Regions from separate parts of the Paraburkholderia sp. RL17-383-BIF-A genome, predicted to be linked through region 2. Evidence: riboswitches for the same ligand, from Rfam matches in the RefSeq annotation. Region 2 holds a riboswitch; each other region holds the start of a gene.
The links. A riboswitch is a leader RNA that binds a small molecule or an ion and turns the genes downstream of it on or off. The one in region 2 is predicted to bind cobalamin.

Region 1: another riboswitch for cobalamin. It lies ahead of P0D71_RS10835 (TonB-dependent receptor domain-containing protein); the one in region 2 lies ahead of cobA (uroporphyrinogen-III C-methyltransferase).
Region 3: another riboswitch for cobalamin. It lies ahead of P0D71_RS29940 (CbtB domain-containing protein); the one in region 2 lies ahead of cobA (uroporphyrinogen-III C-methyltransferase).

Annotation. Positions count from the first base shown of each region.
Region 1 is NZ_JARESR010000007.1:116,062-126,352, reverse strand. It holds gene P0D71_RS10890 (DNA polymerase III subunit chi) at 1-87, shown strand, start outside; gene P0D71_RS10885 (DUF2486 family protein) at 182-940, shown strand; gene P0D71_RS10880 (c-type cytochrome) at 1,119-1,457, opposite strand; gene ilvD (dihydroxy-acid dehydratase) at 1,568-3,241, opposite strand; gene P0D71_RS10870 (LysR family transcriptional regulator) at 3,416-4,402, shown strand; gene lgt (prolipoprotein diacylglyceryl transferase) at 4,530-5,435, shown strand; gene P0D71_RS10860 (SIMPL domain-containing protein) at 5,548-6,279, opposite strand; gene P0D71_RS10855 (EVE domain-containing protein) at 6,467-6,925, opposite strand; RNA gene ssrS (6S RNA) at 7,069-7,250, opposite strand; gene P0D71_RS10845 (cell division protein ZapA) at 7,386-7,700, opposite strand; gene P0D71_RS10840 (ATPase) at 7,697-8,053, opposite strand; cobalamin riboswitch at 8,261-8,517, shown strand; gene P0D71_RS10835 (TonB-dependent receptor domain-containing protein) at 8,609-10,291, shown strand, end outside.
Region 2 is NZ_JARESR010000008.1:6,186-16,476, forward strand. It holds gene cobN (cobaltochelatase subunit CobN) at 1-849, opposite strand, end outside; gene cobW (cobalamin biosynthesis protein CobW) at 856-1,947, opposite strand; cobalamin riboswitch at 2,167-2,447, opposite strand; cobalamin riboswitch at 2,515-2,765, shown strand; gene cobA (uroporphyrinogen-III C-methyltransferase) at 3,006-3,779, shown strand; gene P0D71_RS11640 (cobalamin biosynthesis protein) at 3,776-4,183, shown strand; gene cobO (cob(I)yrinic acid a,c-diamide adenosyltransferase) at 4,231-4,833, shown strand; gene P0D71_RS11650 (cobyrinic acid a,c-diamide synthase CobB) at 4,837-6,189, shown strand; gene bluB (5,6-dimethylbenzimidazole synthase) at 6,173-6,832, shown strand; gene P0D71_RS11660 (DUF4136 domain-containing protein) at 6,843-7,487, opposite strand; gene P0D71_RS11665 (CHASE2 domain-containing protein) at 7,484-9,976, opposite strand; gene P0D71_RS11670 (FecR family protein) at 10,043-10,291, opposite strand, start outside.
Region 3 is NZ_JARESR010000035.1:72,799-83,089, reverse strand. It holds partial or broken gene P0D71_RS29950 (DUF6531 domain-containing protein) at 1-132, opposite strand, end outside; gene P0D71_RS29945 (CbtA family protein) at 1,833-2,564, opposite strand; gene P0D71_RS29940 (CbtB domain-containing protein) at 2,576-2,806, opposite strand; adenosylcobalamin (AdoCbl) riboswitch at 2,809-2,961, opposite strand; gene P0D71_RS29935 (histidine phosphatase family protein) at 3,050-3,643, shown strand; gene P0D71_RS29930 (hypothetical protein) at 3,667-4,107, opposite strand; gene P0D71_RS29925 (alpha/beta hydrolase) at 4,212-5,225, opposite strand; gene P0D71_RS29920 (MFS transporter) at 5,245-6,603, opposite strand; gene P0D71_RS29915 (alpha/beta hydrolase) at 6,600-7,676, opposite strand; gene P0D71_RS29910 (LysR family transcriptional regulator) at 7,863-8,765, shown strand; gene P0D71_RS29905 (ATPase domain-containing protein) at 8,851-10,291, shown strand, end outside.

The DNA.
Region 1 (10,291 bases), on a different contig from region 2:
CACGAGGAACTCGCTGCGGGCCGCGAGCGCTATCGCTTCTATCGCGATCGCGGCTATGCTTTGAACAACTACAAGCAAGGCAGCTAGGTCCCATTCGGTCCGTGTCGCGCGCGTGTCTGGTCTCAGGCATTCGGCGGGTGCGCGGCCTGCCTCGGCTTCGACTCAAACACGGAGAGCGCACGTGTCCGATCCCAACGACGATTCGATCCCGGTTCTGCACGAGATTCTCGTGCAGGGTCATCCTGCGCAGGCGCGCCAAGCGTCGAGCGGTGCCGACGAGTTCGGCGCGCCGCGTGAGCCCAGTTTCAAGGCGGAGCCGGTGTTGGCGCCACAGCCGGTGCTGACGCCTGAGCAGATCAGGTCCGCTGAGCCTGTGCATGCGGCCGACCCGGTGCATGCGCAAGAGCCAACGTTGGCACCTCAGCCGGTGCATGCACAAGAACCCGGGTTGGCACCTCAACCGCATACGCCGGAAGAGGCCGCGCACACGCCGCAGCCGGCGCATCCGGCCGACCATCACCCGAAGAAGCGCGCGCGGGCGCATCACCCCGCCCAATCTCGGCACGCGCATGACGACGGCTTCGTGCCGTCGGCGGGCGTGTTCGATCGGGCCGAGCCGGCCACGCCGCTGGAGGCGGGTTCGACGGTGCCGCCGGATATCGCCCGTGAAGGCGTCGGCGAGACGCCGCTGGAGCTGGACGCCGATGTCATCGCCGAACGTCTGCGCAGACGGGTCGCGGGTTTCCTGGCAGGCGACGGAAGAAGCATCATTGAGGATCGTTGCCGCGAGACCTTGCATGCGCACACAGGGTGGCTGATCGATCAGATCACGCGCGAAGTGGCATTGACGCTGGAAGAGGAAATGACCAGCTGGGTGCGCGAAGCGGTGCTGGAAGAGATCGCGCGCCGCGCCTCGGCAAGGCCTGACGGTGCGGCGTGAAGCGCGGGTGCGCTCTGAGCGAAAGGGCTTGACGGTGTAAGCGAAGGGCGGGCACGCAGAGCGGCGCCTGCGTGTAGCGTTTGATGGTCGCGTCTGCTTGTCGGGTCTGCTTGTCGCGTTTGCCTGTCACATCGCTCACGAGCGAGAGGCCCGTATCTGATCAGCGTACCCGAACAGCTTACTTGAGCGTCAACACCCAGCCAGCCAGCGTGGCCGCTTGATCCGGCGTGAGTTGGGTATTCGCGGGCATCGGCACCACACCCCACACGCCCGTGCTGCCGTCCAGAATCTTGTGCTTCAGATAAGTGGCGGCGTCTTCACGGCTGGCATATTTCACGGCGACATCGTGCAACGCCGGTCCCATAAAGGAGCGCGTGACCGAGTGGCAACTCATGCAGTTCTGTTGCTGGGCCAGCGCGAGGCCCGCAGCCTCGGCATGCGCCGCCGGACTGCCGGCACTCAACGCAGCGCCCAGCACGACGGCGGCGGCAAGCGCTGTGTGCGACATTGATTTCATTCTGGTCTCCGTCGGTGCGGGTGCCCGACTCGTGGTGCCAGCATTATAAAAGGAAAGGGGCGCACGGTTTCCCGCACGCCCCTTTCGCTTTTACGTAGCTTTGCGCGTGCTCAGCCCGTTATCGCGCCCTTGTTGGCGGGCTGCGCCAACGCGAAGTACTTCGCCAGCACGCCGCGCGTGTACCGCGGCTTCGGCTGCTGCCATGCGGCACGGCGTCGCTCCAGTTCAGCATCGTCGATATTCAGTTGCAGCAGCAGCTTGTGTGCGTCGATGGTGATCGAGTCGCCTTCCTGCACGAACGCGATCGTGCCGCCCACGAAGGCTTCCGGCGCGACGTGACCGACCACCATGCCCCACGTGCCACCGGAGAAGCGCCCGTCGGTGATCAAGCCCACGCTCTCGCCGAGCCCCTTGCCGATGATCGCCGAGGTCGGCGCGAGCATCTCCGGCATGCCGGGGCCGCCCTTCGGGCCGAGGTAGCGCAGCACCACCACGTCGCCCGCGACAATCTTGTCGGCCAGAATCGCTTCCAGCGCGCTTTGCTCGTCGTCGAACACGCGCGCCGGCCCGGTGATCACGGGGTTCTTCAGGCCGGTGATCTTGGCGACCGCGCCGTCCACGGCCAGGTTGCCCTTCAGGATCGCGAGATGGCCTTCCTTGTAGAGCGCCTTCTCGATCGGGAAAATCACCTGCTGATCGGCGCGCGGCCTGGCCGGCACGTCCTTCAACTCTTCCGCGAGGGTTCTGCCGGTGATCGTGATGCAATCGCCGTGCAGCATGCCTGCGTCGAGCAGAATCTTCATGACTTGCGGAATGCCGCCGGCCTTGTGCAGATCGGTCGCCACGAACTGGCCCGACGGCTTCAGGTTGCAGATCACCGGCACCTTCTTGCGCATGCGCTCGAAGTCCTCGATGCTCCATTCCACTTCCGCCGCATGCGCGATGGCGAGAAAGTGCAGCACGGCATTGGTCGAGCCGCCGGTGGCCATGATCACGGCCACCGCGTTTTCGATCGACTTGCGGGTGACGATGTCGCGCGGCTTCAGATCCTGCTTGACCGCTTCGACCAGCACGCGTGCCGATTCGGCGGCCGAGTCGACTTTTTCCTGATCCGGATTGGCCATCGTCGACGAATATAGCAGCGACATGCCGAGCGCTTCGAACGACGAGCTCATCGTGTTGGCGGTGTACATGCCGCCGCACGACCCGGTGGAGGGGCATGCGTTCTGTTCGACACCTTCGAAATCTTCCTGCGACATCCGGCCGGCGGTGAATTCGCCCACGGCTTCGAACGACGACACGATGGTCAGGTCGGTGCCCTTCCAGTTGCCCGGACGAATCGTGCCACCGTACACGTAGATGCTCGGCACATTGGTGCGCAACATGCCGATCATGCCGCCCGGCATGTTCTTGTCGCAGCCGCCGATCACGACCACGCCGTCCATCCACTGGCCTTGCACGCAGGTCTCGATGCAGTCGGAGATGACTTCGCGCGACACGAGCGAGTACTTCATGCCTTCGGTGCCCATCGACATGCCGTCCGAGATCGTCGGCGTGCCGAAGATCTGCGGATTCGCGTCGGCGCCCTTGATCGCGGCGACGGCGGCATCGGCGAGGCGCTGCAGGCCGGCGTTGCATGGCGTGATGGTCGAGTGGCCGTTGGCGATGCCGATCATCGGCTTGTCGAAGTCCGCCTTTTCGTAGCCGAGCGCGTAGTACATCGAGCGATTCGGCGAACGCGCCACGCCTTGCGTGATGTTCTTCGAACGACGGTTGTATGCCATGGGAGCTCCAATCTGTTCTGGTTTTGATCCGCGCTGCGGGTTTTGCCTTGCCGGCGCGGGCGGCCGGCCGCATCCGTCCAGTGTAGTTCGCACGCGTCGCGCAAGGACGCAGTTTTGCAATGCGTGCGTCTAATATATTATTCGTCCTTCATTAGGTCGCAAAACGTATTACCCATGCTGCCAGCCATCCCCGACCTGCGCCAGTTGCGCTATTTCGTCACCGTCGCCGAAGAAAAGCACTTCGGCCGCGCGGCCGTGCGTCTTTCGATGACGCAACCGCCGCTCTCGCAAGCCATTCGGGCGCTGGAGGAGACGCTCGGCGTCGCACTGTTCGCGCGCACCAAGCGCTCGGTCGAGCTGACGCCGGTGGGCGCCGATCTGTTGCCCGAGGTGCAGCGCTTGCTGGCGAGCGCCGAGGGGCTGCGGCCGCTCGCGCAGAGCCTCGCGCGCGGCGAGGCGGGCGTGCTGTCGCTGGCTTTTGTTTCGACGGCGGACTACGGGCTGCTGCCGCTGTTGCTGCGCGATTTCGGCGTGCGCCATCCGCGCGTGCGGCTGGAGCTGACCGAGGCCACCAGCGACGTGCAGGTGGACGAACTGGTGGCCGGCCGCATCGACGCGGGCCTCGTGATCGCGCCGCTGCCGTCGCGCCATGCCGCCCAGTTGTCGTGGCTGCCGATCGCGCGTGAACCGCTGGTGATCGCCATGTCCACGGAAATGGCGGCGCGCGTGGCGAGCGCTAGCGGCAGCCGTGACGACCCGAGCGCGGAATGGCTCGACACCCCGATCAGCCTGCGCGATGTGGCCGACGCACCGCTCGTGATCTTCCCAAGACGTCTGGCGCCAGGCTTTTATGACATCATTATGGATTGCTACGGCGTGGCGGGCCTCGCGCCCCGGATCGGCCAGGAAGCGATCCAGATGCAGACGATCGTGAGCCTCGTGTCGGCCGGCATGGGTGTCGCACTGGTGCCGCAATCGTTGCGTAATCTGCGCCGCACCGGCGTCGTGTACCGGCCGCTGTCCGAGTCGGTGCCGGCCATCGAGACGGGGCTGGTCTGGCGCACGGCGGAGGTGAGCCCGGTGCTGGCGGGCTTCATCGAGATCGTGCGCTCGCATGCCGCGACCGTCGAGGCGCCGCTATCCGCCGCGCCGCGCGTTTAGACGCGTTTTCGCGAACGCATCGGCGCCTGGACCGTCCAACGCATGCACCGCAAGGTGCGGGCAGCGCCGCCCACTATTACAAACCCAGAAAACCCGCTTCTGAACCTGAACTGCCCATAACAACACGATGCTCATTCACCCGAATTTCGACCCCATTGCCATTCATCTGGGGCCGCTCGCCGTGCGCTGGTATGGACTGATGTACCTCGTCGCGTTTATCGCGGCGATCGTCGTCGGCCGGCTGCGGCTGCGTTTGCCGTATGTCGCCGCGCAAGGCTGGACCGCCAAAGATATCGACGACATGCTGTTTTACGGCGTGCTCGGCACGATCCTCGGCGGCCGGCTCGGCTACGTGCTGTTCTACAAGGCGAGCTTTTATTTCGCGCATCCGCTCGACATCTTCAAGGTGTGGGAAGGGGGCATGTCGTTTCACGGCGGCTTTCTCGGCGTGACGCTCGCCATGGTGCTGTTCGCGTATCAGCGCAAACGCTCGTGGCTGCAGGTCACCGATTTCGTCGCGCCGATGGTGCCCACCGGCCTCGCCGCGGGGCGTCTCGGCAACTTCATCAACGGCGAGTTGTGGGGACGCGTAACCGATCCGAGTGCGCCGTGGGCGATGCTGTTTCCGGGCGCCGCGCCCGACGACGCCGCGTGGCTCACCGCGCATCCGCAACTAGCCGCGCAATGGCATTTGAACGAAGTGTTCGCGCAATATCACATGCTGCCGCGTCATCCGTCGGAGCTGTATGAGATCGCGCTGGAAGGCGTCGCGCTGTTCTTCGTGCTGTTCTTCTTCTCCCGTAAACCGAAGCCGATGGGCGCGATTTCCGCCGTGTTTCTGATCGGCTACGGCCTCGCGCGCTTCACGGTCGAATTCGCGCGTGAGCCGGACGACTTCCTCGGTCTGCTGGCCATGGGGCTTTCCATGGGCCAATGGTTGTCGCTGCCGATGATCCTCGTCGGTATCGGCGTGCTGGTGTGGTCTTATCGACGCGCGCGCCGTGAGCCGGCGCAAGCGGTCAGCGCGAGCTGATCTGGTTGGCTACGGTTTATCGTAGCGAGCGACTAAATGAAAAAAGCCACGGCGTGCCGTGGCTTTTTCTTTGGCTGTCGCGAAGCAGCCCTTCTAGCATGAGTGAGCGGCGTTACTTCATCTGCACCGAACCCGACACGTTCACCGTCACGGTCGACGTGCCGCCTTCAATCGGCACCGGCGCCGAAGCCTTTGCGTCGGCGCCCATGGCGCGCGCGCTCATCATCATCACGGGACGCGGCATCACGCCGTTGTGGCCGACGTTGACCTCGCGAATCGAATAGCCGCTATAGCCGAACGCCTGCGCGGACGATGCGGCCTGCTCGCGGAACGACTTGATCGCCTCGCCGGTGAGCTTCTGCTCGGCCGCGCGTTGTGCTTCAGGCGAGAGCGAGAATTGCACGTTGCCGACCTGCATGATCGACGCCATTTGACCCGCGAGCTTCGACGCCGCGGCGAAATCGTGCGATTCGAGCACGATCTCCGTGCGGCCGCGCCACGCGGAAATGCGCCCGTCACGATCCGTTGTCGGATAGATCGAGAACGAGCCCGTGCGGGCCGTCACGCCGCTCACGCCCTTGGCCTTTTGCAGCGCCGAATCGGCGCGCTGATTCAGCGTTGACGTGAGCGCCGACGGATCGCTCGCTTCCTGCTCGTAGAACAGCGTGATATCGACAACGTCTTGCGGTACTTCGGCGCTGGCCTGCGCGTTCAGCGACAGCACACCTGCCGGCTGATACTGCATCATGCCTTGCGCGCGGGCCATGGCCGGCGTCAGGGCGAGCGCGGCAGGCGCGGCGCATACGAGAGCGAAAGCGAGTGCACGTGCGGTGTTTTTCGTCATTATTGGACTCCTTGCTTGAACAGGGGTTGTGCACGATCGGAGCAAGCGCCGCGCAGTGGCACGGCGTTTGCGAGTCCGTTAGGCGGTTGTAACCTGAGCTTGGTTCCCCGGTTTGACGTTGCTTTAACGTTTGCGCCTGCGTGAATACGTGGCGCGCATCAACTATCACGCGAGTTGTCACGCAACCTCAGGCGAGCCGCCTGGTGATGAAGCGCCATTCGGCTTCGGTCACCGGCGTGATCGACAGGCGGTTGCCTTTGGCGAGCACGCGCATGTCCTTGAGTTCGTCATGCTCGCGCAGCGCGGCGAGCGGAATCAGCGGGATCTTCTTCTTGAACACCACGTCGACGAGCACCCAGCGCGGCGATTCCTGCGAAGACTTCGCGTCGTAGTACGGACTCTTCTTGTCGAACTGCGTGGGGTCCGGATACGCGGTGGACGATACCTCCGCAATGCCCGCAATACCGGGCTCGGGACAGCTCGAGTGATAGAACAGTACGCCGTCGCCGACCTGCATCTGGTCGCGCATGAAATTGCGCGCCTGATAGTTGCGCACGCCGGTCCACGGCAACGTGCGATGCGGTGCGTTGGCGAGATGATCGATGCTTGCCTCGTCCGGTTCGGACTTCATTAGCCAGTAGCGCATGAATCGAATTGAACGTAGTTGAACGTTAAGGGTTTGAAGATGCGGAAGAAATCGGCGTACAAGAAACATCGCGCAAAGACAGCGCGCAAAACTGGCACCCAAAGAAAAACGGCACCGAACCGAAGTCCGATGCCGTTCTAAATAAGGTCCCCGCCTTAGCCGCTAGGCCGGCATCCTGAACCGGGGGTTCAGAATTGGTCGCAGTTAGCAACACTTCGGGTACATCAGACAGAGTGACGCGCACACCCGTGCTACAAATTTCCGCAACCGTGCACATGGCATTGGTTCAAGGAATATATGACCTTGGCGAACCAGGCAGGGAAGCTAAACCGATAAAGCTAAATCACGAAAACGACCGATTGAACTCAAACGTTTGCAGAATCTTGGACGCCTTGTCCTCACACATTCCGTTTGAATCCGCCGCCGATCTCAGGACCGGCCGCACGATAACACACGTTACTTACTGCATGCTGTACTGCTGAATCACAGTACCTAGTTGTTCGTTCATTTGATGCATTGTACGCCGGATTTCCTCAGCGGGAAATGCTTCTCCGTGTCTCACGCTCGATTGCAGCCTAAGCAGTTCCGATGCCAGCGACAGCGCAGCCATGACAGCAATGCGATCCGTGCCGCGCACGTTGCTGTTGTTACGGATCTTCGACATTTCGGCGTCGACGCGTGCGACCGCTTCAAGCAGCGCGCCTTCCGTTTCCGGCGAGCAGGCGAGGCGATAGGGCACGCCGAGAATCGATACTTCGATCTGCTTGGTGGTCATGCATTTTCTCCGTGGCGGGTCTCGTCGCTCTCTGCTTCGACTTCGTGCGGGGCGGGCTCGAGCAGATCGAGCTGGCTGTCGGGCTCGCTGTTTGCGCGGGCACGCGGCAGCTTTTCGAGGATCGCATTCAGGCGCACCTGGGCGTCGTCGATCTTTGCCGACAGCGCGTCGCGTTCCGCCTGCAGCGCATTGCGTTCCTCGCGCAGCATTGCAAGTTCCGTGCGCGTGGCTTCGACGTCGGCGCGCGATTGGGCGAGCTGCTCTTCGAGCGCGAGTCGCGCTTCATTGTGGCGTTGGCTGATCGCGATCAGCTTGCCGATATTCTGTGAAAGTGTTTCGAGTTCGGTGAGCATGTGCTGCGTCCTCTAAAGACATCGCATTTTAGCGCGGAATGTCGCAGGTTCCGACAATTGTCTCGTTTCGAGACGTAACAACATTGCTTTGTGCAGGCTTTTATCGACCATATGATGAAAAAGTACTCGTGCGTCGGACAATAGCCTGCACTTAACAGAACGGTAGTCTGCGGTCCCACTCATTCTTGACGGACCCCGAGGCCGCTCCTAAACTGGCCGCACTCTGGTGCCCGCGTGCGCTTTTCAACGGCGCGCGCAGTTAAACGGGAAGCAGGGGGCGCGGTTCGCCAGAACGCGCCAACCTGCGCTGCCCCCGCAACGGTAAGCGACCGCATTCGTCATGCAAGTCGATCCTGATCGCGTGTTGGAAGTTCAACTCGCGAGTGTGCCACTGCGCGTCACGCGTGGGAAGGCGGGATCGATATGTCGTCAGCCCGGATACCGGCCAGAGGGAGAGGCACGTCACGCGCGAAAATGTTAAATACGCGGGCGCCTCGTTACGCATCGGCCTGCGGGGAAGCAGGCCGCGCACGCTACCCACAGGACTTTTACCCCATGCTGTCCCCCATCGCTCGTGCGGCGGTGCTTGCCTTCGCGGGCCTGCCGATCGTTGCGCACGCGCAAGCTGCACCTTCATCTTCTGCGTCGGCGGCGGATGCGTCGCCTGCGGTGTTGTCATCGATCGTGGTGACCGCCGAGCGCGGGCCGCAGTCACTCGCCGATGCGATCCCGCAGACCGCGCTGTTCGACCAGCAGGATCTCGCCGACACCACCGCGACCGATTTGCCCGGCCTGCTGCAACTCGCGCCAGGCGCGCAAATCTCGCGTACAGGTGGCCCCGGTTCGACGACGAGCCTCTTCCTGCGCGGCGCGTCCTCGACGCAATCGCTGCTGCTGATCGACGGCGTGCGCGTCGATTCGGTGAGCCTGGGTTCCGCGCAACTCGCGCAGATTCCGCTCGACCAGGTCGATCACGTCGAGGTGGTGAACGGCAACGTGTCGGCGTTGTACGGTTCCGGTGCGATCGGCGGCGTGGTGCAGGTGTTCACGAAAGACGGCGGCGACCATCCGCCGCGTTTCAATTTTTCGCTCGGCTACGGCAGCTATCACACGCAGACGCAGCAGGCGGGCGTGAACGGCGCATTGGATAAAGACGGCAAGACGACCTTCAGCATTTCGCTCGCGCGCTCGAAGGACGACGGCTTTTCATCGCTCAATCCGCGTGAGGCGCCCGGCGCCAATCCGAATGCGAACGGCTATCTGAACGAGAGCATCTCGGCCTCGTTGCGCCACAAGTTCAGCGACAAATGGGATGCCGGCGCGAGCTACTTCCAGTCGAACGGCAACAACAGCTACGACAACGCGTACGGACTGCCGACCGATCTGAACAACCTGTATAGCAAAGTGCGCCAGGTCTCGGTGTTCGCGAACGGCAAGCTGACCGACTGGTGGACGACTCACTTCATCGTCTCCGAAGGCGACGACCGCAGCGTGTCGAACACCAACGGCGTCTATAACGGCCGCTTCGATACCGACAATCGCCAGTACACGTGGCAGAACGATTTCGCGCTGGCCGCGCAGCAGAAGCTGCAGGTCGGCTACGAGCATCTCGACCAGAGCCTCGACTCGGATACGTTCGCGGCGCCCAACCGGCATGTGGATTCGGGCTTTGTCGGCTATACGGGGCGCTTTGGGCGCAACCAGATTCAGGCCAACGTGCGGCGCGACCAGTATTCCGATTTCGGCGGAGCGAACAGTTACTATCTTGGCTACGGCTTCGACATCACCAGCCATTGGAAGGTGAGTGCAAGCTACTCGGATTCGTTTCGCGCGCCGAGTTTCGACGATCTGTACTATCCGCTCAGCGGCAATCCGTCGATTCAGCCGGAGCGCAGTCATTCGATCGAAGCCGCGCTGCAGTACGCATCGAATGCGCTCGGTGTGATGCGTGTCACCGCATTCCAGACGCGCTATTCGAATCTGATTAACTACGAGCAGGTAACGCCCGGCATCTATCTGGCCGAGAATGTCGGCCATGCGAAGGTGCAGGGACTCGAAGGATCGTGGAGCGGGCATGTCGGCAAGACGGACGTGCGCGCCTCGGTAACACTGCAAAACCCGGTCGACCTCGACAACGATGTCGACCTCGTGCGGCGCGCGCGGCGCTTCGGCTCGCTGACGGTGAACCGGAGTATCGCCGGGTGGCGCGTCGGCGGCGAATGGATCGTGAGCGGTCCG
Region 2 (10,291 bases):
GAGCGCGAGCGGCTCCGGGTCGTCGATCGCGGAAGCGGCGAAGGCGGTCGTATTCAGCACCAGCGCGGCATTGTGCTCTGCGCACAGCGATTGCACGACTTCGCGGCTGAATGCGTCTTTGAGCGAGGTAATCGCGATCGGCAACGGATTCAGGCCTTGCGATTCGAGCGCGTCGATCAGCGCGTCGAACACAGCCGTATTGGCCGCCTGCAGATGCGCCTTGTAGAACAGGATCGCCGCGACCGGCGCGTCCGGTTGCCAGCGCGCCTGCCAGTCGGTGATAGTCGGCGTTTCACGCCCGGGATGATAGAGCGTCGCGGCAGGCAACACGCGCGGCGGCGCAGGCTCGCGTCCCCAGCCGAAGGTGCGGTGCGCGATACAGCGCAGGAACGCCTCGGCATTCTGCGCACCGCCCTCGCGCAGATAACGCCACAGTTGATGGCACAGCTCGGCGCTTGCAGTACTGCGCGCGAGCAGGTTCGGATCTTCCTGCAAATCGCCGGAGAACATCGCGAGCGTCTGCTGCTTGCGCTCGGCGAGCGCCACCACCTGCTCGATACCGTAAGGCCAATACGCTTCGCCGCCGAGGTGATCGACCACCACCACACGCGCGTGCTGCAAGACGTCTTCGACGTAGAAATCGACCGAGGCCGGTTGCCGCAAATACGTGACGTTCGCGAGCCGCACGCTCGGGAAACCTTCACCCAGGCGCGCAATCACGCTCGCGAGCAGCGACAGCGTTGTATCGGCGGAGCTGAGCACGACGATGTCGGCGGGCTGCTGATCGATACGGATCACGCCTTGTGTATCGTCGACGAAACCGCCCGGCGTGGTGCGCAGCAGATGCATGAGCGCTTACGCCTGTTCCGTTTCGACGCTCGACGGCACGCCGAGCGCCACGTCGAACGCACGCTGCAACGCGGCCTGATCGAGATCCTCGCCAATCAGCACGAAGCGGCTCGGGCCGCTTTCGCCAGCCTGCCAGCGTCGATCGAAATAGCTGTCGAAGCGGCGGCCCACGCCCTGAATCACGAGGCGCATCGCCGCGCCCGGCAGCGCCGCGAACCCTTTGACGCGGTAGATCGTATTCGTTTCGACGAGCCCTTGCAGCGCGGCGATCACTGCTTCGCGCGAGAGCGCATTCGCCTGCACGACCACCGAATCGAATTCGTCGTGATGGTGGTCGGCGTCTTCGGCGGAACCGTGGTGATCGTGGCGCAGGTGGATCGTCTCTTCCGAGGCGGCTTCGAGCCCCAGTAACGTATGCAGATCGAGCCGGCCCATCTGCGCGCGCACGATCTTCACTTGCGGCGGAATCTCTTCGCGAATCACCAGCTCGACCGCGTTTTGCTGCGCGTCGTCGAGCAAATCGGTCTTGTTCAGAATCACCAGATCGGCGGCGGACAACTGATCTTCGAACAGTTCGTGCAACGGCGATTCGTGGTCGAGATTCGGATCGGCCTTGCGCTGTGCATCCACGGCGACCGGGTTGTCGGCGAACTGACCGCTTGCCGCAGCCGGGCCGTCCACCACGGTGACCACGGCATCCACGGTAAAGCTGCTCTTGATCTGCGGCCAGTTGAAGGCCTGCACCAGCGGCTTGGGCAACGCGAGCCCCGACGTCTCGATCAGCACGTGATCGATCTGATCGCGGCGCTCGACGAGTTTTTCCATCACCGGAAAGAACTCTTCCTGCACGGTGCAGCACAGGCACCCGTTGGCGAGTTCATACAATTGGCCTTCGGTTTCGACGCCGTTTTCATCGCAACCGATTCCGCAACCCTTGAGAATTTCCCCGTCGATACCGAGTTCGCCGAACTCGTTGACGATCACCGCGATGCGCTTGCCGCCCGCATGCTGAAGAATGTGCCGCAGCAGCGTGGTCTTGCCGCTGCCGAGAAAGCCCGTGACGATGGTGACGGGGATCTTGCGCATTTGAGTTTGCATCGTGAGGTCCATCCGTAGGAGTTGCACGTGCACGCCGGCGTGTTTTTGTGTGTCTGTCTGCGCGTCTGCGTGCATCGGCCGGGTAGCCAGGTAAGCGGCGCGTAAGCCCAGCGAGCCAGGACGACAACACAACACGGGGACGAACGACGGGTTGCCGCGACAACAGAAAAACAGGAAGCGGGAATGAGATCATGAACGCACCGCCGCATCCCCGCGGCGTTCGCCCTTCGTATTCTGGCCGGTATCCGGGCTGGCGAAAGCGCCGCTTCCCCTTCCCGGGCGAGTGATTTCTCGCCCAGTGGTGATATGCCGACGCGGCCTTGCGCGTGGACATCGAAGCCGGCTCCGTGGCGCTAAAGAACTTACCGCAGCACCACATTTCGCTTACCGTTGCGGGGGCAGCACAGGTTGACCCGATCCATGGCAGGCGGGCACCCTGTTTCCCGTTTAACTGCATGCGCACGAGCGCGCACACGAGCACCAAAGTGCGTGCGAGTGTAGGCCCGCGGCCCGGTGCCGTCAAGGAAACGCAAGCCGCAAGCGCTTATCGGGCGGGACGCCATGTGCTATCGTATGCGCGCGTTTGGTGCCCGCACATGCATTCGCGTGTGCAGTTAAACGGGAAACAGGCCGCGCTTTACGCGCTCAACCTGTGCTGTCCCCGCAACGGTAAGCGACCTGCGGCGCGGTGTCTTTCAGCTCGCGCCGCGCATGCGTTTTTTCGATGCCACTGTCCATGACATTCCAACGAATGCGGACGGGAAGGCAAAGCGCATGAGGCCGCCAGCCCGGATACCGGCCAGACGCGGAGGCGGCGAACCTCAGGGCAACATCACGCCGCCGGCCGCCGGAATCCGCGAGGGACGGATGTGAAGGCGCTGAAGCACGACGTGGCGCATCCGTTCGTCGATCCGTTCCCAAAGGGACCGTGGCGAGCCGCGCGTTTCGCCGTGCCTGAATCCGTAGCACTGCATGCCCCCAAAGTCCGTCATCCGGCGCGCCTGCGCGCTTCGCCCCTTTCCGCCCGTCACGACGTGGCGCTCGCCATGCACGTCGCGATGACCCGCGCCTGGCTGATCGGCGCCGGCCCCGGCGACGTCGAACTCATGACCCTCAAGGCGACCCGCGCATTGGCCCAAGCCGATGTGGTGCTGGTCGACGACCTGGTGAATCCCGACGTGCTGCAGTTCGCGCGCGCCGACGCGCAGGTCGTCTACGTCGGCAAACGCGGCGGCCATCCGTCCACGCCGCAGGCCGGCATCGTCGCGCAGTTGCTCGAACACGTGCGGGCCGGGCGCAGCGTCGCGCGCCTGAAAGGCGGCGATCCGTTCGTGTTCGGCCGGGGCGGCGAAGAACAGCAGGCGCTGCATGCGGCGGGCGTCGAGGTGGAGGTCATCAACGGCATTACGGCGGGCATCGCCGCGCCCGCGGCCATCGGCATTCCCGTCACGCACCGCGATCACGCTCAAGGCGTGGTATTCGTCACCGGGCACGGCGCGGGTAGCGGCGAACCCGACTGGGCCGCGCTCGTCGCTACGCGCATGACCCTCGTGATCTATATGGGCATGCGCCGGCTGCACGATATCGTCGACGCGTTGCTCGCGGCCGGCATGAGCGCCGACACGCCATGCGCGGCGATCGAATCGGCCACCCGTCCGGAGCAGCGCCATGCGCTCGCGCGGCTCGGCGAGTTCGCCGACACCGTCGCGCGTGCCGGACTCGGCTCGCCGGCGATCGTGGTGATCGGCGGTGTGGCGTCGCTCGCGCTGGCGCGCGCAGCGGCGCGGGCCGATGACGAAGCGCCTTGCGCAGACGGCGCGGCTACACAATGAAGACGCTGAGCGTGGGCATTGGTTGCCGTGCGCACAGCTCGGCCGAACAGATCGACGCGGCGGTGCGCGCCGCGCTCGGCGCGCATGCGTTCGATGAAATCGGCACCGTAGCGTCCATCGATACCAAAGCCCACGAAGCCGGCCTGCTCGAATTTTGCGCGCGTCATGCGCTGCGGCTGACATTCTTCAGCCGTGAACGGATCGCTGCGATGCCCGTGGCGGAGCCTTCGGCGGCAGCGCGTGAGCACCTCGGCGTGGATGGCGTGTGCGAGCCGTGCGCGCTGCTTGCAGCGACGGACGGACTCGGTGAATCCACCACGTCCGGAGCGCCTCGAGCACGGCTCCTCGTGCGCAAGACCGTCCATGCCGGCGTCACCGTGGCGATCGCCTCGACCACGGCCTAAGCCCAACGCGAACACCCAAACAACGACACTCAGGAACAGAACCTGCCATGAAGACCGATCCCGAATCGCATCAACGCATGACCGAGCGCCGACGCGAAGGCCACGAGAAGAAACAGGCCAACGCCACCGTCGAAAAAGGCCTGCTGATCGTCAACACCGGCACCGGCAAGGGCAAAACCACCGCCGCATTCGGCATGGCCGTACGGGTGTTGGGCCACGGCATGCGCCTTGGCGTCGTGCAGTTCATCAAGGGCGCGCTGCACACGTCGGAGCGCGACTTTCTCGGCGCGATCGCCAACTGCGATTTCGTCACGATGGGCGACGGCTACACCTGGAACACGCAGAACCGCGACGCCGATATCGCGACCGCGCGCAAAGGCTGGGACGAAGCGCGCCGCATGATCGAAAGCGGCGAGTATCAGATGGTGATCCTCGACGAGCTGAACACGGTGCTCAAGTACGAATACCTGCCGCTCGACGAAGTGCTCGCGGTGCTGAACGCGCGCGCGCCGATGCTGCACGTGGTGGTGACCGGCCGCCACGCGCCGGACGCGTTGATCGAAGCCGCCGACCTCGTCACCGAAATGCGCATCGTCAAGCATCCGTATCGCGAGCAGGGTGTGAAAGCGCAGCGCGGCGTGGAGTTCTGAGCGATGTCCGCGTCCCCCGAGGGCACCTCGGCCGGCGAGTCTTCAAAAGAGACGTCCTCCGGTGCATGCCCCGCCCTCTTCATCAGCGCGCCCGCGTCGGGTCAAGGCAAGACCACGATCACCGCGGGTCTGGCGCGCTACCATCGGCGGCTGGGGCGACGCGTGCGCGTCTTCAAGACCGGACCGGATTTTCTCGATCCGATGATTCTGGCGCGCGCAAGCGGCGCGCCCGTCCTCTCGCTCGATCTGTGGATGGTGGGCGAAGCCGCCTGCCGCAGCCTGCTCGCGCAAGCGGCCGCCGAAGCCGACCTGATCCTGATAGAAGGCGTGATGGGTTTGTTCGACGGCACGCCGAGCAGCGCCGATCTCGCCACCACGTTCCGCGTGCCCGTGCTCGCGGTGATTTCGGCGAAGGCAATGGCGCAGACCTTCGGCGCGGTGGCCTTCGGCCTCGCGCAATTCCGGCCGCAAGTGCCGTTTTACGGCGTGCTCGCCAATCGCGTCGGCTCCGCGCGACACGCGCAGATGCTCGAAGAAGCGTTGCCGCCAGGTCTGCGCTGGTGCGGGCACATTGCCGCCAGCGATGAAATCGCCTTACCCGACCGTCATCTCGGCTTGCACCAGGCGGACGAAATCGACGATCTCAATGCGCGCCTGGATCACGCCGCCGATACGCTCGGCCGCACCGCGCTGTGCGAACTGCCGCCGCCGGTCGAGTTCGGCGCGCCCGTGCCGGACGTGCTGCCGCGTCTGCTGGAGGGCAAGACGATCGCCATCGCGCGCGACGCCGCATTCTCGTTCATCTATCCGGCCAACGTCGCGCTGCTGGAAGCGCTCGGCGCGCGGATCGATTACTTCTCGCCGCTCGCCGACCAGCCACTGCCCGAACACGCGGACGCGCTGTACCTGCCCGGCGGCTACCCGGAGCTGCACGCGGCAACGCTGGCGGCCAGCACGCGCAGCGCCGCGAGCATTCGCGCGCACGCGGCCGCGGGCAAGCCGCTCGTTGCCGAATGCGGCGGCATGCTCTATCTGCTCGACCGCCTCACCGACACGCAAGGCGTCAGCACGCCGATGCTCGGCCTGCTGCGAGGCCACGCGACGATGCAAACGCGCTTCACCGCGCTCGGCATGCAACGGATCGACAGCCTGCACGGGCCGATGACCGGCCACACGTTTCACTACTCGAAGCTCGACACCTCGCTCACGCCTCTGCGTTCGGCGATCCGGCCGCAAGGCGACGCGCCCGGTGAGGCCGTCTACCGCGCAGGTTCGATCGTGGCGAGCTACATGCACGCTTATTGGCCCTCCAACCCGGCCTTCGCGGCCGCCCTGTTCCATGGCGAAGCCTTTTGACGATTTCGAGCGCGACGCTGTCTACCGCGCCATTTACGAACGCCGCGACATGCGCCATTTCGTGCGCGATCCGGTCGACGCCGCCGTGCTGCAGCGCCTGCTCGACGCGGCGCATCACGCGCCGAGCGTCGGCTTCATGCAGCCGTGGCGGATCGCGCGAATCACCGATCCGGCGCTGCGCACGGCCTTGCATGACACGGTGGAAACCGAACGCCTCGCCACCGCCGACGCGCTCGGCCAACGCCGCGAAGCGTTCATGAAGCTGAAAGTGGAAGGCATGCTGGACTGCGGCGAACTATTGGTGATGGCGCTGATGGACGGGCGCGAGCGCCATATCTTCGGCCGCCGCACCTTGCCGGAAATGGACCTCGCGTCGGTGGCGTGTGCGATCCAGAACATGTGGCTCGCGGCCCGCGCGGAAGGTCTGGGAATGGGCTGGGTGTCGCTGTTCGATGTCGACGCGGTTCGCCAGCTACTGCACATGCCGGAGGGCGCGCGGCCCGTGGCGATTCTGTGCCTGGGTCACGTCGACCAGTTCTACGACGAGCCGATGCTGGAAACCGAACGCTGGGCGAGCCGCCTGCCGCTCGCCGACTGTGTCTTCGAAAACCGTTGGCCGCAAGACCGCGACGCGCCGGAGTGATCGTGGCGCACTACGGTTGCAGCGGCTTCACCGACATCACCGTCGGCACGCCGCTCGTCTCGTCAGCACGCAGTTTCACGCGCCAGTCGTGCGGCGCGTCGAAGGGAAACCTGGCCAGCGCGCTTTTGACGAGCGCCGGCATGGCATGCAGCGGATCCGCGTCGCGATCGCTGCTCGACGCGCTGACTTTATAGACCTCCCGCCCGCTCGCGCGCTCGAAAAACCGCAGCGTCAGCGCGTGCCGATAGACAGGGCCGCCGAACAGCGAGAACGGTGCATCGGGCGCTCGTTCGCAGGCGCCCGGCGCGCAGCCTTTTTCACTGACGCCGATCGTCGCCGGCCGCGTGTCGTAAGCAATCGAGAGCAGATAACGCGCGGACCGATCCGCCGTTTCAACGAAGCCCTGCTTTGCCAGTTCATCCGCCAGCAAGCTTTCGAAGCGCGGATGATCCGCGCCGGCCTCTTGCGACGGCATGCGCGTGATCGCATAGGTCCGCTCACCTTGCAGCGCGGCGGCGGCGTTCGAGGTGTCGGAGCTATGCACGTCGGCGCTCAGGCCGGTGCAACCGGTCAGACTCGCCGCGGCCAGCGCGGCACAGAACAGGATGGCTTTCACGATCTTCTCGCTTCGATAAGGTGCATAGTCATACGTCACGTGCGCGGCGTGAGGAAAGCGCCGGATTGCGCGTCTTCGAGCACCGGCAGACGGATCGTGAACGCCGTGCCCTGACCGGGTTCGCTCGCCACCTCGACATCGCCGCCGTGGCGCGTGACGACCGTCTTGACGAAGGCCATGCCGAGCCCCGCGCCGCCCACTTCCGGCCGCTCGGCTTCGTGAAAGCGCCGGAAGCGCTCGAACAGGCCCGCCTGCTGTTCCTTCGGAATGCCGTAGCCCTGGTCACGAACCGTGCACGACACGCGCCTCGCCACACCCGGCATCGCCTTCGGTGTCGGGCTCGCCACGCTGCATACGATCCGCGTATCCGGCGGACTGTATTTGACCGCGTTGTTCAGAATGTTGACGAGCGCGCGCGTCATCAACGAACGGTCGGCGCAGATCCAGTGGTCGTCGTCATCGGCGCCGGTCCCGTCGGCCGCGGCGGTTTCGGTGAGCAAAGTAATGCGCTTGGCGTGCGCCTGCGGCCAGACTTCGTCGCTGGCGTCGATCAGCAACTCGTTTAGATTCACCGGTTCCAGCACATAGGTTTGCGATTCGGCGCGCGCCAGTTGCACGAAGTCGTCGGCCAGCGTGAGCGCGCGCTGCGCGTAGCGCTCGATGCGTTCCAGCAAACCGCGCGCGAGCACCGGCTCGCTACGGGCGCGTTCGATCTCCACCAGCGCGAGAATCGACGCCTGCGGCGAGCGCATGTCGTGCGACAGGAGCCGCAGCGCGTCTTCCCGTTGACGCTCGGCCGCATGCAGGGCCGACACGTCGACGAGGCCCGCAATCCAGCCGGTGGTCTCGCCCTGCTCGTTGGTGCAGTTCGCGTAACGCAGCAAATGGTCGCGCTCGCGCGCGTCGCGCACTTCCACGCCGTGCGCCATCAGCGCGGCGAATTCATGGCGCGCCGGATCGAGCGGCGCCGGCCAGTGCGCGCGGGCGAACAGGTTGTTTTCGGCATCCGACGCCGCGTCGCTGTCGATCGTCTTCATGAGCGTCAGGCCGCCCAGCACGGCCTGCATCGGGCGGCCTTCGGGCAGTGGCGCGGCGAGACGCGCGAAATGCGCCTTGGCGGCATGGTTCGCGATCAGCACGACGCCGCGCACGTCGCTGACGAGGATCGGCTCCGGCATGCTGTCGAGGCTGTCCCACACGAAGCGCTTCATGTCCTGCACACGCTGCGCGGCCTGCGCCATCAGCGCCATGTGCTGCTCCAGCACGTCGCCGCCGAACTCGCGGCGGCGCTGCGGCGTTTCCGGCAGCAGATGGGGTTCGTCGGCGAGACGTTGCAGTTCTTCGCGCAGATAGGCCATGGTCATTTCAAGGCGCCGCCAGTTCCAGATCGGATAGACGGCCACCACGCCGACGATCGCCGGCACCGGCGACATCCAGAGCCGCGCGCCGTAGAGCAAGGCGGCGCTGCCGGACGCCGCGAGCAGGCACAGCGCGCCGGTCAGCAGCAGCGAACGGCGCGGCGACAACACCAGAAAACCGGCCAGCAGCGCGGCGAGCGGCACGAGCGACACCGCGAATAGCGCCCAACGCGCGGCCGGCTCGATCTCGCGGCCGGTCAGCAGCGTGTCGAGCACGTTGGCATGGATATACACGCCGGGCAACGGCCCGAGTTCGCCCGACACCGGCGTCGCAAAGCGGTCGTACAAACCGGACGCGGTCACGCCGATCAGCACGATGCGGCCGCGCAACTGCTCCGGCGACACGTCGCCGGCGAGCACGCGGGCAAAACTCAGCTTCGGATAGTTCTGGGCGTTCGGACCGAACGGGATGAGGAAACGGCCGTCGTCGCCGTTGTCGGGTGAGGCCGCGGCCGAAACACGGGTGGGCTGTCCGCCGTTCAGGTGCAGCACGCCATGCTCGACGGCCTGGGCGACCGGCAGCATCAATTGCGGCCAGCGCGAATCGGCGTCGCCCTCATATTGCGCGACGCTGCGCACGATTCCGTCGCTGTCGACTTCGAGATTGATATGACCGAGCCCCGCCGCCGCATGCGCGAGCGGCGCCACCGGCTCGACCACGGTGCGGCGCCCGGCGCTGTCGGGCGCGCCGAGCAGTATCGGCAGATAGGTCGGACTCAGCGCGATAGCGGGGGCCAGTTCGGCGTCTTGCGCATTGGGCTCGGTGAACAGCACGTCGTAGATCACCGCGGCGGGATTCGCTTTCGCGATCTGTTCGAGCAGCTTCGCATGGACACTGCGCGGCCACGGCCAGCGGCCCAGTTGCGCGATGCTCGCGTTGTCGATTTCGAGCACCACGATATCGTGCAGCACAGGCTGTGCGCGCAGGCTCAGAAAGCGGTCATAGACCAGATGATCGACGCTCGCGCTCAGACGGCCGAGCGAACTGAGCAGAATCACCACGACGCCGAGGCAGCCGATGCCCGCCCATTCGATCAGGAAGCGGCGGCCGGCGCGCCGTCCGAGACGGGCGCGCGGATCGAGGCTCAGGCGCGTAGGAGTGGTCGGCAAAGCGTTGTTCGGTTCGAAGCCAGGAAGCGGGCTGATGAATTGCTCAGCCCCGTGAATCTATCAGCGTCAGCGCGCAAGCGTAAACGAGCGCACGGCGCTGCTCTTTTCGTAGAGGCGGCCGTTCTCGAACTGCTCGGCGACGATCGTCCAATAGTAATCGCCAGCCGGCAGATCGCTCACGACCAGTTGGCCGCCGGACAAATCGGTGCGGTCCACGAGCGGATGCCGCAGATCGGCCGTCTTCGCCAGCACGAAACGGAAGCGCGTCTCGACCGTGGCGCGGCTCACGAACCAGCGGAACTCATAGTCGCGGCT
Region 3 (10,291 bases), on a different contig from region 2:
GGCGCCGGACTTTGCGTACAGTGAGAAGCAGTCGTCTGCGTTCGCGGTGAACACAAGAACCAATAACGTGAAGGCAACCACCAGGCGGCCTAAAAATCCGGTCGCCTCTCCGTACAGTCTGTGTCTTCTCATTCTTATTCCTATAGGTTATTTGCTTGACGCACAGGTAACCTATAGGGATCACGATTACCGCAGAATGCGATAACTCCTAAAATCACGCTCTCCGTGCATTCACATAAACCATGGCTTGGGAATATCGACACGAGGCGTAGGAATTTATAACGACAACCGTCAGATACCGCGAACTGCAATTAGTGAAATGGCGAACGCAAGACGAATGGAGGTACAGCGTAGTCCCTCGCACCACGAACCTCGGTAGCGATTAGCATCACTCGCGAATACGTTTCGCCCCGACAGGGACATGTCACTTCTTTGCCAGTTGACGCATAGGGCTCTAGGTCCGATTTTCCTTGATAGCCACCAACTTCAGGATATAAACGCCCCATGGGCCAGTCGCCTCATGGACACGAAGCCGGCCGTAGGCTCGATTGCCCGGAATATTCGAGGCCGGTCCGCATACCCTGATTGTGTCCCGGATGAAATCATCCCTAAACTCAACGCCAAACCGGCATCCCTTCCTGCCGCCGATTCGCTCGTATGTGACATCGAAAGTTCGTGAAGACTGCGCGGTGAAGCGTGGCAGGGCCAATATGCATTGCCATACGGCGGCACACACAAGCAGTCCCATGGCTACCGAAGTTACTGTGATGTGAGCAGCGATGTTTCTCAGCGGCTCGCGAAGTCTCTTGAATGTGTAGGCCCAAAGCAGACCAAGCACCACCGAGAAATCGCCTAGATACACGTCCCGGATTACCCACACGCCAACGTGGCAGTTGACGGACAGCACTACTCCGGTGAACCACACGAGAATAGGCAGGATAAATAGGCGCAAAGGCGTTCGAGTGGAACCGTTCTCTGATTTGCTTTCCTCACTGAATGTCATTTGCTCGCTTAGCTATGCGTCAAAGCCGTATTCTTTCACCTTGCGTCGTAGGGCTATCTCACATTTGAAATGCGGGGCGGTTTATCGATGAGAGGGGCAGTGCCTTGCATCGGTACTTCGGTCAGCAGTAGCGGTGGGTAATCAGTTTGACCTCCAGTCAGCGAATACCCGCACACCTTCCAGCAAGACGCGTGGGGTTAGCGCGAGCCAGTAGCTAAAGTCCGGTACCCCGCATTCGATGGGCTCCGCCTGTCGGTTCCTCGGCGATCGCGTTCGACCGCATTCCCGCGCCCATGCGGGCGGGCTCGAATCGGCTAAGCGCAAGTGGTCTGAACCTGGCAAGTACTGTCGCGGACGTGCTGAATACCATTGGAGCGGTAATTGCGAGTGTCGCCGATGCGTTGGCCCGGTTCAGGCGCAGGTGGCGGCGCCCTGGGCAAATACGACGGCCCTCCGTTGGACTCAACCAGCCCATTAGTTCTTGACCTGACCGGCTCAGGAATAAACCTGCCCCCTGAACACCAGCGCGACTTATTTCGACCTGAACAACAACGGCTTTGCCCGACAAACCGGCTGGATTGGCGCGGGCATAGGATTGCTCTGCTTTGCCCCCGACGACCGGGCCGCGAAGCTGGGACGTCTCAATGCTGGAACTTTATCCACAGATTCTGTGCTCAAGCCTGTGGATAACCACCCCACAACAGCCCCAACTCCTTGACGCACAAACCTTCTCGCCCCCCGCGCGCAAACAGCGACGAGCCAGGCAGAGAACGCCGGGCACAACCACCGAGGCGGTTGCGCCCATCGCCTCCACCAACCATCAAGCCGACTACACCGCCGGCCGACCGCCCAACCGCATAAACGCACCGCGCTCAACGAGCGCGCCGAACAGCAGTCCAATCGTCGTCCACATGATCGCCTGCATACCCAACGCCGCCACACGGAACTTCCACAGCAGCGCCGCCGGAAAACCCTCCGGCACTTCATTGAAAGACGGCATCGACAGTTGCACCGCTGCGATAATCACGACAAACACCAACCCCGCCACAATCGAGCCATTCCACGAGCCGAGTTTCGCGGCCACACGGCGCCGCACCTTGAGCGAAAACACCATCGCGGCCAGCGAGATCGCAATCATCAGGAAGAACAGGCCCGTGCGCGTCCCGATCGTCTCCGGGTCGCCGACCGCAGGCGGGTTCGCCGGATACTTCAGGTTGGGAACGACCGCCAGCGCAATGAACGCACCGAGCGCCAGCCACGCGGACAACGCGCGTGCGCTCAATGCCCCCGCGCGCCCATACGCGTAAGCGAACACCAACGAGAACAACCCGCCAAACGCCGCGCCGTACACCGCCACCCCGGTCAACAGGCCGAGTCCTTGTTGCGTCTCGCGGCTCACCATCGCGGGTTCGGGCGCCTCGTCTTTCGCGGCATCGGCCCTTTCTTCGAATGAGATCGCCTGATTGACTTGCGGCTCGCCCGCGACCCGGGCGAAGCCGAACGTGAGCAGTCCCGCGGCGATGCCTGCCAGCATCCCGCGCACCAACAATTTACCGACCATGTCCGACTCCGTTAGTGACAGGGAAAGCCGAGCAGATGGCGACCGTCGTGCACGAACTCATGCACGTACATGCCGGGCACCAGCGATGTGGCGCCCTGTTCCGCACCCACGAAGTAAAGCGCGAGCAACAGCAGCAGCCCCCCGAACACGACCCACGGCAGCAACTCGCGCAGCGGAATCGGCGTGGGTTCAAAAACGGGCTGAGAAGCGGCCTGCGAAGCGGGATCGAAAACAGCTGTCATGATGGACATCTCCTGGGGTTACGCGCCCCGATAGTCGTTGCAGAGGAATGATGCGAAGCTCAGGTCTGGCTTTCGGCATGTGCTGCCGATTACAGTGGCGCGACCGCGCCGGGTTTTCACCGGCTTCCGTGCTTCGCAGTCCGGCTATTCTACGCGCTAAACTCCGGCACCCGGCAACGCAAAGCGGACGCACCCTTCTTGCCTACGCTCCTTTTCGGCGCAGCCTCACAGGAAATGAACAGAGTGGACATACGGCTATTACTGATCAGCCACGCATCGACCGCAGCCCAACGTGCAGGCCGTTTCCCCGCCGATGACCCGCTCGACGCCCGCGCTATCGCAGAAGCCCGCGCCCACGCCACGAACACACGTCTGGCGATCGCGGAAAGCGCGTCAGCCTATGTGAGCCCGGCCGTCTGCGCACGAGATACGGCGGCGGCCCTCGGCCTCGCCGCGTCGGTCGATGTCGCGCTGGCGGACATGAACTATGGCCATTGGCGAGGGCGGCGGCTTGCCGATCTCGAAGCCGAAGCGCCGCAAGACCTCGCCGCATGGATACGCGATCCCGACGCCGCGCCGCACGGCGGCGAGTCGTTCAGTCAGCTCGTGAAGCGGGTAGGAGAATGGCTCGTTGCGCTAGGCGGCACGCCCGACCTTGCATCGGCCGATATGTGCAACGTGGTCGCCGTCACGCACGCGCCGCTTCTCAGAGCAGCGATCGTGTATGCGCTGGGGGCATCGCCCGTGGTGTTTTCGCGCATTGAAATCGCACCGCTTTCGATGATCGAGTTGCGGCGCTCATCACGCGGCTGGTCGTGGTGGCCGGCGACGCATTAGCCGCTTTCACGCCGCAGCCCGATTCACTTACCCGACACCACCAGGCGCAACTTGTTCGAACCCGTCGGCGTTACGGTAATGTCGGTCCGCTTGCCCTTCGCGCCGAGATAAAAGTGCTGCCGTCCCGGCGAATTCTGGTCGTGTGTCGCGTCGGGCAAACACGACGCGACGTCCGCCGCGACCGCTTGCAGCGCGTCCGCATTTGAACCGGCGTCGTGATGCGGCGTCCACGTGCATTGATAGCTGCCGTGGCTCGCCGAACATTGCGCGTCGTCGCCGTAGGGTTGCGCGACGCCTTTGCCATCGTCCGGCGTCAACGACACGAGGCCGCCAGGCGCCGCCGCTACGATGCGTTTCAGTGATGCACAGGGGCTAGGCGCGTCGTCGGCATTGGCGCTGCACGGCAGCAACGCGCCGAATGATGCAGCGGCAAGCGCGGAGGCAAGCAATCGGGTTCTGTTCATGTCGGCGCGGTCCTCGAAGTGGCTTACAAGTAGCATGAAGCGAAGTAGCACGCTTCGTGCCCATGCGCGCCGAGCGCCTCACACACGCTCTCGCGCCACGCGCATCACAGACCCGCACCAAACAAAGCAGCCAGTCCTTGAGGCGATGAGAAAATCCCTTTGGCATCGTGCCCGACACCATCGATCACGAACGTCCGATGCGTCGCCAATCCTTCCGCATGCCGCGCCGCCATATAACGCGCATAAGCGAGTCCTCGCCCGAGACGGTGGCTTCCTTGCGTTTGCGCGGCGCATGAACGGTCGAGCGCCGGATGCTGCGGATCGTAATCCGCGCCGCCGAGCAGCACGGTGACGTCGCGTTGCGCGTAGCGCGCTTCGAGCGCCGCCGCGGAACCAGCGTCGCCCGACTCGCGCGCGTAAGCCGGCAAATCTTCGAGCCCGTACTTCCAGCGATTGAACGACGGGCACATCGCCCTATCGAACTCCGCGAACTCGCCAGAGGCTGTAGGTCGCAGCGCATCGAAATACACATACGACGAAGGATTCGCCACCACGTATCGCAGCACAATGCCGCGTGCGGTGAGCGGTGCCTCGCTGCGCGCGACCACCGCATAGCGCTGCACGACCTGCCCGCCGCCCGAGTGCCCGGCGACCACCACCTCGGCGAGCGACGCGAACTGCTCGCGTGATGCGAGCGTGTGCACAATGGCGTCGAGTACATCGAATGAACTGATCGGCGCGGGACCTTCGGCGTTTTCGCCGCCCATCCAGCTCGTCCAGTCCCAATGCAATGTGGACGGCGGCAACGCATGCGCTTCGACATCCGCGGTCGCGAGAAACTGCGGCACGATCAGCAGCGTATCGGCCGCGCTGCCGCCGGCAAGTGCGCACGACCGCTCGGCGAGATCAAAGTAAGTGTCGCCGTTGCGCAGGCGGCCGTGAATCAGAATCACGGCGCGTCGAACGTCGCGCGTCGGCGCCAGCCAGTCGCCATTCGCGAACACGGGCACAGTGCCGCTGCCGGCTCGCGTCGTGACGTTCAGATGCCGGCTCGCGACCACCGCCACCGGACGTTCATTCGGCGCTCGCTCGTCGTCTGTCATCAAGTACTGGGTCATGCAATACGCTCGTGGTTGATCAATGAGTGGCGGGCCTCGGCGCAGTGTCACCCGCCATACGTCCGGCACGCGTGAAGTACACCATCGCGAGCGACACAAAACCGGCAAAAATCAGGTAAAACGCGGGCGTAAGACTACTGCCTGTCACGCGCGTCAAGCCGGTAATGGTGAGCGGCGCCATGCCGCCGAACAGCGTCACCGCAATGTTGTACGACAGCGCCACGCCCGCCGACCGGCTGCGCACCGGAAACAAGGTGGCGAGCATGCCGGGATGCGCACCGGACATCGCGGCGAGAAACACCGTCGCGACCATCTGCGCGATGAAGAGATGCCCCGGCGTCGGATTCGTCACGACGAAGTGATAAAGCGGGTACACGCAAACCATCCACGCAATCACGATCGGATAGAACAGCTTGTACGCGCCATAACGATCGGCGAGCTTGCCCGATAGCGGAAACAGAAACAGATTGAGCACACCCGACACGAACGCGCCGAGCAACGCCGTAGAGAGCGGCAGATGCAATTGCCGCTCGACATACACCGACAGATACGAGTGCCACACGTAATTGGTCGCCGCGCCGATGATGATCACGCCCATCGCGCAGACCGCCGCATCGCCGTTGTCACGGAAGAACTGGCGGATCGTGACGAGCGGCGGCTTGTCCTTGTGGTCGAGCAGGCGCTCGAACTCCGGCGACTCGGCCACGCGATGGCGAATATAAAACCCAAACGGCCCGGCCAACGCACCAAACAGAAACGGCAGACGCCAGCCCCACGCCACGAGTTGCTCATGCGTGAGCTGCGTGGTCAGCAGATAACCGACCCCGGAAGACAACAGCAGCGCAAACGCCTGCGCCGACATGTTGAAGCTGCCATAGAACATCTTCTTGTGCGGCGGCGCATACTCGACCAACATCGCCGATGCGGTCGCGAACTGTCCGCCCACGGAGAGCCCTTGCAGCAGGCGAGCGAGCACGACCAGCATCGGCGCCGCGACGCCGATGCGCGCATAACCCGGCGTGAGGCCCATCAGCAACGTGCTGGCCGCCATCGAAATGATCAGCAGCGACAGCGCTTTACGGCGCCCTGCCCGGTCCGCATAAATGCCTAGCAGAATGCCGCCGATCGGCCGCACGATGAAACCGACCGCGAACGTGGCAAGCGTCAGCATGATCGAGACGAAACCACTACCGCCGGGAAAGAACACTTGCGCGATGATCTTCGCGAAGTAGCCGTAAATCAGAAAATCGAACCACTCGAGCCCGTTGCCGAGCACGGAGGCGAAGATCGCACGCCGCACCATCGCGGGACTCAATGCGTTCGAGGCACCGGCGCCGGACGCGCTTCCTTCACGCTGATTGAAGGTCGCTTCGCTCATTGTTCGCATCCCTGAGTGTCGAACATCGCCGCCAGCGCGCACACCGAGGTCAGGATGCGCGAACCGTCGTGCCCCACGCCGGGCACGATGTGAAAGCTCTGCTTCAAGCCGTCCGGGTGGCGCGACTGGATATAGCGGTAGTACGCCTGCGCACGCGCGACGCGCTGTGGCCCTTGCGCTTCGGCCGCGCAGGTCTTGTCGAGCGCGCTCTGCTGCGGATCATCGTCCGCGCCGCCGACGAGGTAGTCGATCCGCCGCGCCGCATAGGCCGCTTCGAGTTGCGCGGGTGTACGGTTGTCGAGATACGGCGGCCGGTTGTCCATGCCGTATTTCCACTGATTGAAGTCGGGGCATTGCGCGGCATCGAACGGCGCAGCCACGCCTTGCGCGTTGGGCCGTTGCGCGTCGAAATACGCATAGGTTGAAGGACTTGCCACCACGTAGCGCACATCGATACCCTCGCCAGTCAGCGCAGCGATGTTGTGCCCCGCGACAGCGTAGCGCTGCACGACTTGTCCACCACCCGAATGCCCGGCGAACACCACGTGCCGTAAATTGGGAAACAGCTTGCGATCGGCGAGCCGCGCGACGATCGCGTCCAGCACCTCGTAGGAACTGATGGGCAGCGGCGCGCGAGCCGCCTCGCCGCCCATCCAGGCGTCGCCTGTCCAGCGCAGCAAATCGGCAGGTTCGTCGTGAACGCGCGTATCGAGCGTGGCGAGGAATTGCGGCGCGATCAGCAACGTGGCGTCGGGGTCTGCATGCGCGGCATCGCGGGCGTTCTGCGCGGTGCGAAAGTACACGTCCGCATTGCGCAGTTTGCCGTGAATCACGATCACCGCTCGCGTCACCTGCGGTTGCGCGACACGCCAGTCCTTCGACAGATACAGCGGAAATTCCGCGTGCCCTTGCGGCGTGTCGAGCGTGAAGCGCGTATCCGAGATTGTCGCCACCGGCTTCATATGCGGCTCGTAAGGATGGACCGCGAGCGCGGGTTGCGCGAGCGTCATCAGCAGTGCAGCGCCTGTCAACGCGCAGCGCATACCGAAACGTCGTGAGAGATTGACCGTCATGTAGCTTGCTCCTGATTACCGTGCACTGTCTTGAACGCGGTGCATCGTCAAATCTGTCGTTGAAAAACTCGACTACGATCGTAGGGTCGGCTGTGGCAAATGTAAAATACCTGTTTTACGCACAACCCATATTTTATGAATATGGCAGTGGGCAGGCGTTCGAATGCAGCCGGGAGACGAAACACCATGGAATTGCGGCATCTGCGTTACTTCCTGGCAGTCGCTGAAGAAGGCCAGTTCACGCGTGCGGCTGAGCGCCTTGCCATGCAGCAGCCCCCGCTCTCGCAGCAGATCCGAACGCTCGAAGAAGAGATCGGCTTCGAACTCTTCGTGCGCATGCCACGAGGCGTCACCCTGACACCGGCCGGGCAGGCCTTTGCGGAAGACGCGCAACGCTTGCTGCAGAACCTGCAGCAGTCGGTGGACAAGGCGAGCCGGATTGCGCGCGGCGAACTCGGCACGATGTCGATCGGGTTGACGAGTTCCGCGGCGTTTCATCCGTTCACGACCGAGGCGATCCGCGCGTTTCGCAAGGTGTGTCCCGAAGTCGCCGTGGAGCTTGCCGAACTCAATGCGGCGGAGATCATCGAGCGCCTGGCTGCGGGGCAGATTCAGGCGGCGTTTCTGCGCAAGCCCGTCGAAGCGCGCGAGGGCGTAGCCTTCGAGTTGCTCCTCGACGAGCCGATGGTCGTGGTGTTGCCGGTCGGCCATCCCTTGCTCAAGGGCAAGAAGCGGCCGCACGTGTCGCTGAAGGCGCTGGCGCACGAAGATTTCATTCTGGTCCGCCGCCCGGGCGCGCCCGGCATGTATGCCGACATCCTCGCGGCCTGCCGGCAAGCGGGTTTCGTCCCGCGGATCGCGCGTGAAGTGCCGCGCATGCTGTCGGGCATCAACCTCGTTGCCGCGGGTCTCGGCGTGACGCTGGTGCCTGCTTCCATGCAACGTTACGACCCGGTAGGCACCGTGTATTGCACGCTCGCGAATCCGTCGAAACTGAGCGCGCCGTTGCATCTGGCCTATCCGGCGGCATTGCATAACAGCGCTGCCACGCGCTTCATTCAACTGGTGATGGCACGCGCCGGCGCGTAAGGCCGGCGTCGACGGGCACGCAAATTGCATTCTCGGCGTACCGGCTGGAAATGATCAGCCACTCATTCACGCGAAACGCCACGCCATGTCAAACAGACACGTCGCCAACACACCGGCCCGCCTGTCATCCGGAATCGAAGGAATCGACGACATCCTCGGAGGCGGTCTGACAGCGCACCGCATGTACCTGGTGGAGGGCGCGCCCGGAACAGGTAAAACTACCCTGGCCTTGCAGTTCTTACTCAAGGGTGTAGAAGAAGGTCAGGGAGGCTTGTACATCACCCTCTCCGAAACCCGCTCCGAATTGATCGCGGTGGCCGACAGTCACGGCTGGGACATCAGCCGGTTCACGGTGCTGGAACTGCTCTCCGACGAAGGCCTCGACCCCCAGTACGAGCAGACCGTATTGCACCCGGCCGAAGTGGAACTCGGCGAAACCGTGCGCAACGTGATCCAGCAGGTCGACGAACTCAAACCCGCGCGCATCGTGCTCGACAGCCTCTCCGAGTTGCGTCTGCTGTCGCAGAACCCGCTGCGTTACCGGCGACAGATTCTCGCGCTCAAGCGCTATTTCGCCACCCGCGAATGCACGGTGCTGCTACTCGACGACAATACGTCCGACCCGGGCGACGTGCAGTTGCACAGCATCGCGCACGGCGTGATCAGCCTCGACAATCTGGTACACGACTATGGCGGCAATCGCCGCCGCGCGCGCGTCGCCAAGATGCGCGGCATCAAATTTCGCGAGGGGTACCACGACTTTACGCTCGACACCGGCGGCATCCATGTCTATCCGCGCCTCGTCGCCGCCGAGCACCACACGGAGTTCAACGCCGAGGTGGTGAGCACCGGAACGCAAGGCCTCGACGCGCTGCTTGGCGGCGGACTGATCCCAGGCACCAACGCGCTGCTGATTGGCCCCTCGGGCGTCGGCAAGACCACCACGGTGGTGTCGTGCCTGATCGCGGCGCTCGAGCGCGGCGAACGTTGCGTCTATTACGTATTCGACGAAACGCTGACCACGCTGATGATCCGCTGTGCGGCGCTCGGCATGTATCTCGCCCCGCACGTCGAGAGCGGTTTGTTGACGTTGCGCCAGATCGATCCGGCTGAAATCTCGCCGGGCGAGTTCGCCAGCGACGTGCGCAAGTCGGTCGAACACAGAGGCGTCCGGTACGTTGCGATCGACAGCCTGAACGCCTATCTCCAGGCCATGCCCGGCGAGCGCTATCTGCTGCTGCAAATGCACGAACTGCTTGGCTATCTCAATCAGCAAGGCGTCATCACGATGCTCGTGCTGGGGCAGCACGGCATTATCGGCGAGGTGCAGAACGATATCGACATCAGCTATCTGAGCGACGTGGTCGTGCTGTTCCGCTATTTCGAGCACCACGGCGAAGTGCTCACCGCCGTGACTGCCGTGAAGAGCCGCGCCAACGCCCACGAACGCTCGATCCGCCAGTTCCGTCTCGGTAGCGGCGGCGTGGAAGTCGGCGAGGCGCTGCGCGACTTCGAAGGCGTGCTGT